Regions from separate parts of the Bacillus basilensis genome, predicted to be linked through region 2. Evidence: a T-box and tRNA genes for the amino acid it is inferred to sense, from the RefSeq annotation. Region 2 holds a T-box; the other holds one or more tRNA genes.
The links. The T-box of region 2 lies ahead of ACQVV1_RS24925 (valine--tRNA ligase). A T-box ahead of a tRNA ligase gene usually reads a tRNA of that ligase, here a tRNA-Val.
Positions count from the first base shown of each region.

Region 1: it encodes a tRNA-Val, which carries the amino acid that the T-box ahead of ACQVV1_RS24925 (valine--tRNA ligase) is inferred to sense. The anticodon was not compared.

Region 1 is NZ_JBNTQO010000006.1:200,379-205,172, forward strand. It holds tRNA gene ACQVV1_RS15055 (tRNA-Leu) at 354-435, opposite strand; tRNA gene ACQVV1_RS15060 (tRNA-Cys) at 446-516, opposite strand; tRNA gene ACQVV1_RS15065 (tRNA-Gly) at 531-605, opposite strand; tRNA gene ACQVV1_RS15070 (tRNA-Gln) at 611-685, opposite strand; tRNA gene ACQVV1_RS15075 (tRNA-His) at 749-824, opposite strand; tRNA gene ACQVV1_RS15080 (tRNA-Trp) at 844-917, opposite strand; tRNA gene ACQVV1_RS15085 (tRNA-Tyr) at 925-1,008, opposite strand; tRNA gene ACQVV1_RS15090 (tRNA-Thr) at 1,019-1,094, opposite strand; tRNA gene ACQVV1_RS15095 (tRNA-Phe) at 1,113-1,188, opposite strand; tRNA gene ACQVV1_RS15100 (tRNA-Asp) at 1,198-1,273, opposite strand; tRNA gene ACQVV1_RS15105 (tRNA-Met) at 1,277-1,353, opposite strand; tRNA gene ACQVV1_RS15110 (tRNA-Val) at 1,378-1,453, opposite strand; tRNA gene ACQVV1_RS15115 (tRNA-Glu) at 1,458-1,532, opposite strand; tRNA gene ACQVV1_RS15120 (tRNA-Ser) at 1,541-1,631, opposite strand; tRNA gene ACQVV1_RS15125 (tRNA-Asn) at 1,635-1,709, opposite strand; gene ACQVV1_RS15130 (SprT family protein) at 1,824-2,282, opposite strand; gene cmpA (cortex morphogenetic protein CmpA) at 2,478-2,594, shown strand; gene ACQVV1_RS15140 (Tex family protein) at 2,652-4,794, opposite strand, start outside.
Region 2 is NZ_JBNTQO010000019.1:27,407-33,610, reverse strand. It holds gene spoVID (stage VI sporulation protein D) at 1-32, shown strand, start outside; gene ysxE (spore coat protein YsxE) at 99-1,124, shown strand; T-box leader at 1,395-1,627, shown strand; gene ACQVV1_RS24925 (valine--tRNA ligase) at 1,665-4,310, shown strand; gene ACQVV1_RS24920 (bifunctional folylpolyglutamate synthase/dihydrofolate synthase) at 4,403-5,704, shown strand; gene ACQVV1_RS24915 (stage II sporulation protein B) at 5,870-6,204, shown strand, end outside.

The sequences.
Region 1 (4,794 bases), on a different contig from region 2:
GATAAAAACGACTGTTAGTTTTTATCCTTTTAGTGTTTCACAGTTTACTCCAACTGTATAGTATGTGCTTTGATCGAGAAAAATTTTATACTTATCTTTTGAAAAGTAAATAAGGTGGATCAATTTTTAACGTTCAGTCGTTCAAATAAACGCTTCATTTTATTGTGTGAGGTCTTAAATTTCAAAGTTGGCAACCAGTATAAAATAAATTCAATGCTTCTTCATCAATGGTTACCATCTTCTGTTAATAATGTTCTACGTTTACTCACTTTTTGTGCTTATTTTGTCGTGTGAAGAAAATACAAAAAACTCTACACAATTAGTGTAGAGCCTTGATGTTACGCCGTTCATGATACCGATGGTCGGGGTCGAACCGACACTCCCGAAGGAACACGATTTTGAGTCGTGCGCGTCTGCCAATTCCGCCACATCGGCACAAAAGAAAAGGCGGCAACCGGATTTGAACCGGTGATAAAGGTTTTGCAGACCTCTGCCTTACCACTTGGCTATGCCGCCATATTAAATTTCATTGGAGCGGAAGACGGGATTCGAACCCGCGACCCCAACCTTGGCAAGGTTGTATTCTACCACTGAACTACTTCCGCAAAAATGGCTGGGCTAGCTGGATTCGAACCAGCGCATGACGGAGTCAAAGTCCGTTGCCTTACCGCTTGGCTATAGCCCATCGAATTCTTACTTAATTATATGTAAGTATCAATTAGATTATTTATAATTTTAAAAATAAAAATGGGGCGACTGATGGGAATCGAACCCACGAATGCCGGAGCCACAATCCGGTGCGTTAACCACTTCGCCACAACCGCCATGTTGTGTAAATATATTTGGCAGGGGCAGTAGGAATCGAACCCACACTGGAGGTTTTGGAGACCTCAGTTCTACCTTTAAACTATGCCCCTATGTAAATGGTGGAGGGGGGCAGATTCGAACTGCCGAACCCGAAGGAGCGGATTTACAGTCCGCCGCGTTTAGCCACTTCGCTACCCCTCCGAAACTTACATGGTGCCGGCTAGAGGACTTGAACCCCCAACCTACTGATTACAAGTCAGTTGCTCTACCAATTGAGCTAAGCCGGCGTATTTTATTAAAGTAAATGGTGGCTCGGGACGGAATCGAACCGCCGACACGAGGATTTTCAGTCCTCTGCTCTACCGACTGAGCTACCGAGCCTTATTAAAATGGCGGTCCCGACCGGGGTCGAACCGGCGATCTCCTGCGTGACAGGCAGGCATGTTAACCACTACACCACGGGACCATTTGGTTGCGGGGACAGGATTTGAACCTGCGACCTTCGGGTTATGAGCCCGACGAGCTACCGTGCTGCTCCACCCCGCGATAATATTATTCATATAGTTTATATGGTGGAGGATGACGGGATCGAACCGCCGACCCCCTGCTTGTAAGGCAGGTGCTCTCCCAGCTGAGCTAATCCTCCGAAGTGGTGACCCGTACGGGATTCGAACCCGTGTTACCGCCGTGAAAGGGCGGTGTCTTAACCACTTGACCAACGGGCCAATATGTATGGCAGAGAAGAAGGGATTCGAACCCTCGCACCGCGTTCGCGATCTACTCCCTTAGCAGGGGAGCCCCTTGAGCCACTTGGGTACTTCTCTGTATGGCTCCGCAGGTAGGACTCGAACCTACGACCGATCGGTTAACAGCCGATAGCTCTACCACTGAGCTACTGCGGAATAATGAAGACAATTTGTATCTTATAAAATTTCTCATTGTAAGTCAAGATGTTTTTTCACAACATCTTGTACAAACGTGACATGTTTATAATATACTGGATTGCGTTTTCACTGTCAAGATATTTTCTTTATCAGAATTAGTTTTCCTTTACACTTTCCGCAGACATATCTTTTTGTATTAATTTGACGTCTTCTTACATATTGAAGCAAACACTCCATACATTCATACATATAAATCTTTTTTCCCTTCTCTTCATTCATCATTCGTTTACAAAAACGGGGGGCACCGACTTCTTTTAACAGTTCGCGAAAATCCCTATCTCGGTGCTTATATCCTCTTCCTGTAATATGCAAGTGATAATGACAAAGTTCATGTTTAACGATCCCGACTAATTCTTCTTCCCCATACATTTCGTAATATCGATAATTCAGTTCAATATTGTGACTCTTCAATAGATAACGTCCACCAGTTGTACGCAGCCTACTATTGAACATAGCTTTATGTAAAAATGGCATTCCGAAGTATTGTATCGATACTTCTTCCACCAACCGCTGTATTTCTTGCTCATCCATTTTCATTCCTCCTAAACAAAAAAATATTTTTACACTTTTCTCCTCTCTTATACATATATTAAATAGTACATATACCCATCCTCATTCAAGAAGCGTGGTTTCTAAAAACATAGCATGAATAGAAATCCACTCACCAACCTCTCATCAATAGTACCTTATATTTATGAGAGTAGGATTAAACAAGGAGGGATTCCTATGCCTACGTGGCTAAAAAAACAAATGCAACGCGCATATTTTGAAAAAAACCGGTATCAAATTAAATTACTAAATGAATGCTGGTTTTATTATAGCAAAATACATCAAAGCTCATAATCCATTACACTTTCTATTCCATAAAAAAAGAGCAGTTTTATCTGCTCTCTTCTCTTATTATTCAATCGGCAACATGGATAATGCGACACGACCTTTTTTCGTATCAATATCATCTACCCATACCTTTACAATTTGTCCGACAGATACAATATCTAACGGATGCTTCACATACTGTGTGCTTAATTTAGAAATATGCACTAAACCATCTTGCTTTACACCAACATCAACAAAAGCACCAAAATCAACAACGTTACGAACCGTTCCTTCCAGCTCCATACCACGTTTTAAATCTTCTAATTTCAAAATTCCTTTTTTCAGAAGTGGTTTAGGCAACTCATCCCTCATGTCTCGCTCTGGACTAATGAGTGCATCTATAATATCAACCAATGTCGGTTCCCCAATTCCCGTTTCTTGGGACAACTTAGAAATCTCTACTTCTTCTAAACTCTTTTGTAACTGAGGTTGTCCTACGTCATCTTTTGATAGTCCTAGACTCTTCAATAACAATTCAACATTTTTATATTGTTCTGGATGAATACCCGTTCGGTCTAACGGATTTGTCCCTTCTAATATACGTAAGAAACCTACGCATTGCTCATATGTCTTCGCACCTAGACGCGGTATTTTCTTTAAGTCTGTTCGTTTTGTAAATTTCCCTTCTTCTTCACGCTTTGCCACAATATTTTTCGCAACAGTTTTCGATAAACCCGAAACATATTGCAACAACGCAACTGAAGCCGTATTTACATTCACACCGACTTGGTTAACTGCCGTCTCTACTACAAATGTTAATGATTCATTCAATCTCTTTTGAGATACATCGTGTTGGTATTGTCCAACCCCAACTGATTTAGGGTCAATTTTCACAAGTTCAGCAAGTGGATCTTGCAGACGTCTCCCAATAGAAACAGCACTTCTTTCTTCAACCTGTAAATTCGGAAATTCCTCACGAGCTAAATCGGAAGCTGAATATACACTCGCACCAGCTTCGTTCACAATAATATAGAAGACTTCTCGTTTCACATTTTGTAATACATCAACTATAAATTCTTCCGTTTCTCTAGAAGCTGTACCATTCCCAATTGCAATCATTTCAACTTGATATTTATCTATAATAGAAAGAACTTTCGTTTTTGCATCTTCATATTTACGAACTGGTGGATGCGGATAAATAACATCAATATATAGAACTTTCCCCGTATCATCTACAACAGATAATTTACAACCCGTTCTATATGCAGGGTCTACAGCTAGCACTACTTTCCCTTTCATTGGAGGTTGTAATAATAAGTTACGCAAGTTCTCAGAGAAAATATGTATCGCTTGTTCCTCAGCTGTTTCTGTTAATTCTTTTCGGATTTCTCTTTCAATCGAGGATTGAATTAATCGCTTATAGCCATCTTCAATCGCTAACTGTACATAATGTGCACTTTTAGAATCGTTATCACGAATGACCTTCTTATATAAGAAAGTTACTATCTCATCTACTGGCGGAACAACAGAAACTCTCAATATATCTTCTTTCTCACCACGATTCATCGCTAATACACGATGCGGCACTACTTTCTGTAAAGGCTCTTCATAGCTGTAATACATTTCATATATATTCTTTTCATCTTTCTCTTTATCTTTTACAGATGAAGACATAATTCCTTTTCGGAAAGTTGTATTGCGAATCCAACTACGATATGCCGCTTCATCCGAAACAATTTCTGCAATAATGTCTTGGGCACCTTGTAATGCTTCTTCTGCAGATTGCACTTCTTTCTCTGCATTAATAAACTCCATTGCCTTCTGATTTGGATCTTCTTTCTTATATAACAATAACCATTCAGCTAATGGCTCTAATCCTTTTTCTTTTGCAATCGTTGCTTTCGTTCTTCTCTTCTCTTTATATGGACGATATAAATCTTCTACTTCTTGCAACTTTGTAGCTTTCACAATTTGCTGACGTAATTCTCCTGTCAGTTTTCCCTTCTCATCAATAAGACGAAGAACCTCTTCTTTCCTATCTTCAAGCTGCATCATATATTGCCATCTCTCTAAAATTGTACGAATTTGCACTTCATCTAAAGAGCCTGTCCATTCTTTTCGGTAACGAGCAATAAATGGAACTGTGTTACCTTCTTCTGTTAATTGAATAACATGACGAACTTGCTTTTCGGTAAAGCCTAATTCCTTCACTAACATTTTCATTAAC
Region 2 (6,204 bases):
ATATTCCCGTTTCAAGGGCAAAGGCGAAATAAGGGAGTGAGTGTTTTCACTCACTTCTTTTCCTGGAGTCTACGTTTTGAATAGAAAGGGTTATTCGTATGGATATGGAATTACGAAATCGCTATGAACCCATTGTAAGGCAATATAGATTGGATATGCAGCATATGGAAGAGCACGGAAGCGTAACGAAAATTTATACGAATCAAGGTCCATATGCGCTCAAGAAAATAGAAGGTAGAAAGTTAGAGCGGAATAACTTTCTGCATCATATTCAATATTTGAAGGAGAAAGGTTTTTCAAATTATGTACCTATCTACCATGCGACGGATGGAAATTATATTTTAAGTGACGGGACGTATAATTATTATTTAATGCCTTGGTTAGAACGTGCGGAAGGAAGCGGCGAGGATAATGATCAATACCATAAAATGTTTCAGACTCTCGGAACGTTGCATCAAAAAACAGTAAAAGAAGAAACGTATACAGAAGAGGATCTAGAAAAACATTATACAAATATATCCGATCGCTGGGAGAATGATGGCGAGATTCTAGAAGAGTTTCTTGTAGAATCTGAAGCGAAGTGGTATATGTCACCATTTGAACTGCAATATTGTACGTACTATCATCATGTAATGAGAGCGCGTGAGTTTGCAACGAAGCAATTAAATGAGTGGAACGATGCGATGAAAGAAAAAGAGACAACACGCATTACGTTTGTACATGGTAACGTATCACTTAATCATTTTTTATTCGACTATGAGCGGAATGGCTATTTTATTAGTTTAGAAAAATCAAAGTTTGCAACACCTGTGCAAGATATTGTAGGGTTTTATTCTCGGTCGTTAAACACATATCCAATTGCGCGAAGTGATCGGTTTGAATGGTATCAAATGTACCAAAAAAATTTCCCTTTTACGAAAGAAGAGCAACTACTCATGTTTGCGTATATGACGTATCCATCGCAATTTATTCGGCAAATCCAGTCTTATAAGAAAAGAAGAGAGAGTCGTAATGAGGAAAATGAACTTCTCGGAGTGAAGAGCTTGCAACAATCGCATTGGCTCGTTAGTAATATAGAATATTTCCTTTCGCAATTACAAGCTGCCCAGCAAGGGAACGGATAAAGTGAAACTTTAATCAGTGGGGGGTTCATCCCCCGCCGATTATTAGTTGAACCAATCGGGCATTTACGGGCAGTTGATCTCCCACCTAACTTCTTTGCTTCAGCTGAATTTTGAGGTGGAGGTCTTACTGCCCGCAAATAGCGGGGTAAAGAAGATAAGTAGAGGTGCTACTTATCTTCTTTTTTTGGTCCGAAAAGCTGTAGTATTAAATTTATCTTGACGAATAAGGTTTCGTTTTTTACACTATTGTATATAATAATTAACAATCATATAAATGCCTTGAAGGGGAAGAGTATAACAAGAAACGTCTTCAGAGAGGAGAATCATTAGCTGGGAGATTCTCTAGATAGTTATGTTAGAAGGTAGCCCTGGAGCATCTTTTCTGAACGGAATAGTTCTCATTAGGAAAAGACGGATTTGTCCGTTATCAAATTAAGAGTATAAGCAAATTCTTGGATTTGTTTGTAAATAAAGGTGGTACCGCGATGTCCCTCGTCCTTTTTGGATGAGGGGCATTTTTTATTTTAAGGAGGGAAAATAATGTCAAACACGGAAAAGAATTTACCAACTAAATATGATCATATGTCCGTTGAAGAAGGCCTTTATCAGTGGTGGCTAGAAGGCAAATATTTTGAAGCAACAGGAGATGAGAAGAAACAACCGTATACAATTGTAATTCCACCTCCAAACGTAACTGGTAAGTTACACTTAGGTCATGCTTGGGATACAACTCTTCAAGATATTTTAACTCGTACGAAGCGTATGCAAGGTTACGATGTATTATGGCTTCCAGGAATGGATCATGCGGGAATCGCAACACAAGCGAAAGTAGAAGGGAAACTTCGTGAAGAAGGTATTTCACGTTACGATCTTGGCCGTGAGAAATTCCTTGAAAAAGCTTGGGAATGGAAAGAAGAATACGCTTCTCATATTCGTCAACAATGGGGGAAAGTTGGTTTAGGACTAGACTACTCTCGTGAACGCTTCACATTAGACAAAGGTTTATCTGATGCGGTTAATAAAGTATTCGTTCAATTATACAAAAAAGGCTTAATTTACCGTGGTGAATATATTATTAACTGGGATCCAGCAACACGCACAGCTCTTTCTGATATCGAAGTAATTCATAAAGAAGTTCAAGGTGCATTCTACCATATGAACTATCCGTTAACAGATGGCTCTGGACACATTCGTCTTGCAACAACTCGTCCAGAAACGATGCTTGGTGATACAGCAGTAGCGGTTCATCCAGAAGACGATCGTTACAAACATTTAATCGGAAAAACAGTTACACTTCCAATCGTAGGCCGTGAGATTCCGATTATTGCTGATGAATACGTAGAAAAAGATTTCGGAACAGGCGTTGTAAAAATTACACCAGCTCATGACCCGAATGACTTTGAAGTAGGTAACCGTCATGATTTACCACGTATTTTAGTAATGAACGAAGATGGATCGATGAATGAAAAAGCTGGTAAGTATAACGGCATGGATCGTTTTGAGTGTCGTAAAGCGTTAGTGAAAGATTTACAAGAAGCAGGCGTATTAGTAGAAATTGAGCCTCATATGCATTCTGTAGGTCATAGTGAGCGTAGTGGTGCAGTTGTTGAGCCGTACTTATCAACACAATGGTTCGTAAAAATGGCTCCACTTGCTGAAAAAGCAGTAGCGCTTCAACAAAAAGAAGAAGAGAAAGTAACGTTCGTACCAGAGCGTTTCGAAAACACATACTTACGCTGGATGGAAAACATTCATGACTGGTGTATTTCTCGTCAGTTATGGTGGGGACACCGCATTCCAGCTTGGTATCATAAAGAAACTGGTGAAGTATACGTAGGTACAGAAGCGCCAGCAGATATTGAAAACTGGAACCAAGATAACGACGTACTTGATACATGGTTCAGTTCAGCGTTATGGCCATTCTCAACACTTGGTTGGCCAAACGAAGATTCAGCAGACTTCAAACGTTACTATTCAACAGATGCACTAGTAACTGGTTATGACATCATCTTCTTCTGGGTATCTCGTATGATTTTCCAAGGTTTAGAGTTTACAGGCGAGCGTCCATTTAAAGATGTATTAATTCACGGTTTAGTTCGTGATGAGCAAGGACGTAAAATGAGTAAATCTCTTGGTAACGGTATTGATCCAATGGACGTTATCGAGAAGTATGGTGCAGATGCAATGCGTTTCTTCTTATCAACAGGAAGTGCACCAGGTCAAGATTTACGTTTCAGCATGGAAAAAGTAGAATCTACTTGGAACTTCATTAATAAAATTTGGAATGCATCACGTTTCGTATTAATGAACATGGATGATATGAAGTATGAAGAAATCGATTTAACTGGTGAAAAATCAGTTGCGGATAAGTGGATTTTAACTCGCTTAAATGAAACAATCGAAAGCGTAACACGTAACATGGATAAATATGAGTTTGGTGAAGCTGGTCGTTCATTATACAACTTCATTTGGGACGATTTCTGTGACTGGTACATTGAAATGGCGAAACTTCCTCTATACGGTGAAGATGAAGCAGCTAAGAAAACAACTCGTTCTATTTTAGCTTACGTATTAGACCAAACAATGCGTCTATTACACCCATTCATGCCATTCGTAACAGAGAAGATTTGGCAACATTTACCGCATGAAGGCGAATCTATTACAGTAGCAGCGTGGCCGACCGTTCGCGAAGATTTACAAGATACAGAAGCTGCAGCAGAAATGCACCTTCTAGTTGATATCATTCGCTCTGTTCGTAACATCCGTGCAGAAGTTAATACGCCAATGAGCAAAAAAGTTCAAATGCAAATTAAAGCAAAAGATGAGGCTGTACTTGCTCAACTTACGAAAAATAGCTCTTACATTGAGCGTTTCTGTAACCCAAGCGAATTAACAATTCAAACGGATTTACAAGCGCCAGAAAAAGCGATGACTGCAATCGTAACAGGTGCAGAGTTATTCTTACCGTTAGCTGATCTTATCAATCTTGATGAAGAGAGAGCGCGTCTTGAGAAAGAACTTGAGAAGTTCGATAAAGAGGTAGAACGTGTACAGAAGAAACTTTCAAACCAAGGTTTCGTAGCGAAAGCTCCTGCAGCAGTTATTGAAGGAGAGCGTGCGAAAGAGCAAGATTACCTAGAAAAACGCGAAGCAGTTCGCCAACGTCTAGCAGATCTTGAGAAATAAAAATGTTTTTAGAGACTCACTATATTGGTGAGTCTCTTTTCTTTGCGTATAATAGAATGATGAAGGTTGTCTTTTGAAAGGGGAAAGCATACGTGATACATACATACGAAGAAGCGATAGGTTGGATTCATAGTCGGTTGAAGTTTGGTATTAAACCAGGATTAGAAAGAATAAGATGGATGCTAGAAGAGCTCGGAAATCCAGAGCGTCATATAAAATGTGTCCATCTTGCTGGTACAAATGGAAAAGGTTCAACGTTAACATATATGCGCTACATGTTAGAAGACGCAAAATATAAGGTAGGGACATTTACCTCTCCTTATATTGAAACATTTAACGAACGTATTAGTGTGAACGGCACACCAATTGCAGATGAAGAGATTACTGAACTTGTAAAGATGGTAAAGCCAGTCGTTGAAAAACTAGATGAGACGGATTTAGGGGAAGCAACTGAGTTTGAAATTATTACTGTTATGGCAATTTGTTATTTCGGTAAAGTCAATTTCTGTGATGTTGTTTTATTTGAAACAGGGCTTGGAGGACGCTTTGATTCTACGAATGTGATTCATCCTGTTCTCACGATTATTACAAATATTGGCCACGATCATATGCACATTTTAGGCAATACACTAGGAGAAATTGCATATGAAAAGGCGGGGATTATTAAGTCTGGTGTCCCGGTTATTACTGGTGTGCAAGATGAGGAAGCGTTGCAAGTCATTCAAAAGGTTGCAAAGGAAAATCATGCAAACCTATACGAGATGGGCAACCATTTTACAGCGTTACATAAACAGTCAAGTGAAGATGGAGAACAGTTCAATTTCACTTGTCCTTTCGCCTCTTTTGAAGATGTGCGAATCTCAATGAAAGGTGCTCACCAAGTAGGAAACGCAGCACTTGCACTGATGGCAGTCATGTATGTAAAAACATACTTATCATTTTTAATTGAGGAAGAAGAAATAAGAACTGGATTACAGGAAGCGTATTGGATTGGGCGCTTTGAACAATTGCAAAGTAATCCAGATATTATTATAGATGGTGCTCATAATCCGGAAGGTATTGAAAGCCTTGTGAAAACGGTAGAATCACATTACAAAGATAAAAATGTAATAGTTTTATTTACTGCCCTTGGTGATAAGCAATTGCCTAATATGGTAGGGCAATTAGAAACCATTGCTGATGAAATTATTTTTACAACATTCGCCTTTGAGCGTGCTATTTCTGCTGACAAGCTTGCATCATATTCAAAGAAAGAGTCAAAATTAGTTTTTGAAAATTGGAAAGAGGCAATTGATAAGAAGGTTGAAATGATTGGAGAAAATGATGTTTTTATCATAACAGGTTCTCTTTATTTCATTTCGGAAGTTCGAAAATATATTCGCGAGAAAAACTAGATAGTCTTTGCTATCTGGTTTTTTTGTTCTACAAATGAAGTCAAATGCATACATATAAGATAAATATATAGGGTTATTTGGCGAATTCCTCTGACAAATATCTCGTTTTTTTGTGAAATGAATATGATATGATGCGGACAACGATAAGAGGTGAGGTGTGAGTGTATGGACAAGCAATCACGAACGATCTCAGTGAAAGTGAATGGAACAGAAGCGAAGTATGAGGAGAAGAAGAAAGATGAATTTGAATGGATGGTAGTAGAAAGTGAAAGACCGAAAAACGTTGTTCCGTTTCAAAAAGCGAAATTAGTATCTACGGAAAAAAAACGAAAGAAGTGGAACAATACGTTAATTGCAATCGTTGCAACTGCGATTATTATTGGGACGGCGTTTGGGATGGGGATGCTACAGTTACTTAAAGGGCAAGGTGCAACAGGGGGAAGCGAAGTAACAGCTTCGAAGCAGATGCGAAATGAAGAATCAAAGGTCGGGGGAACGGC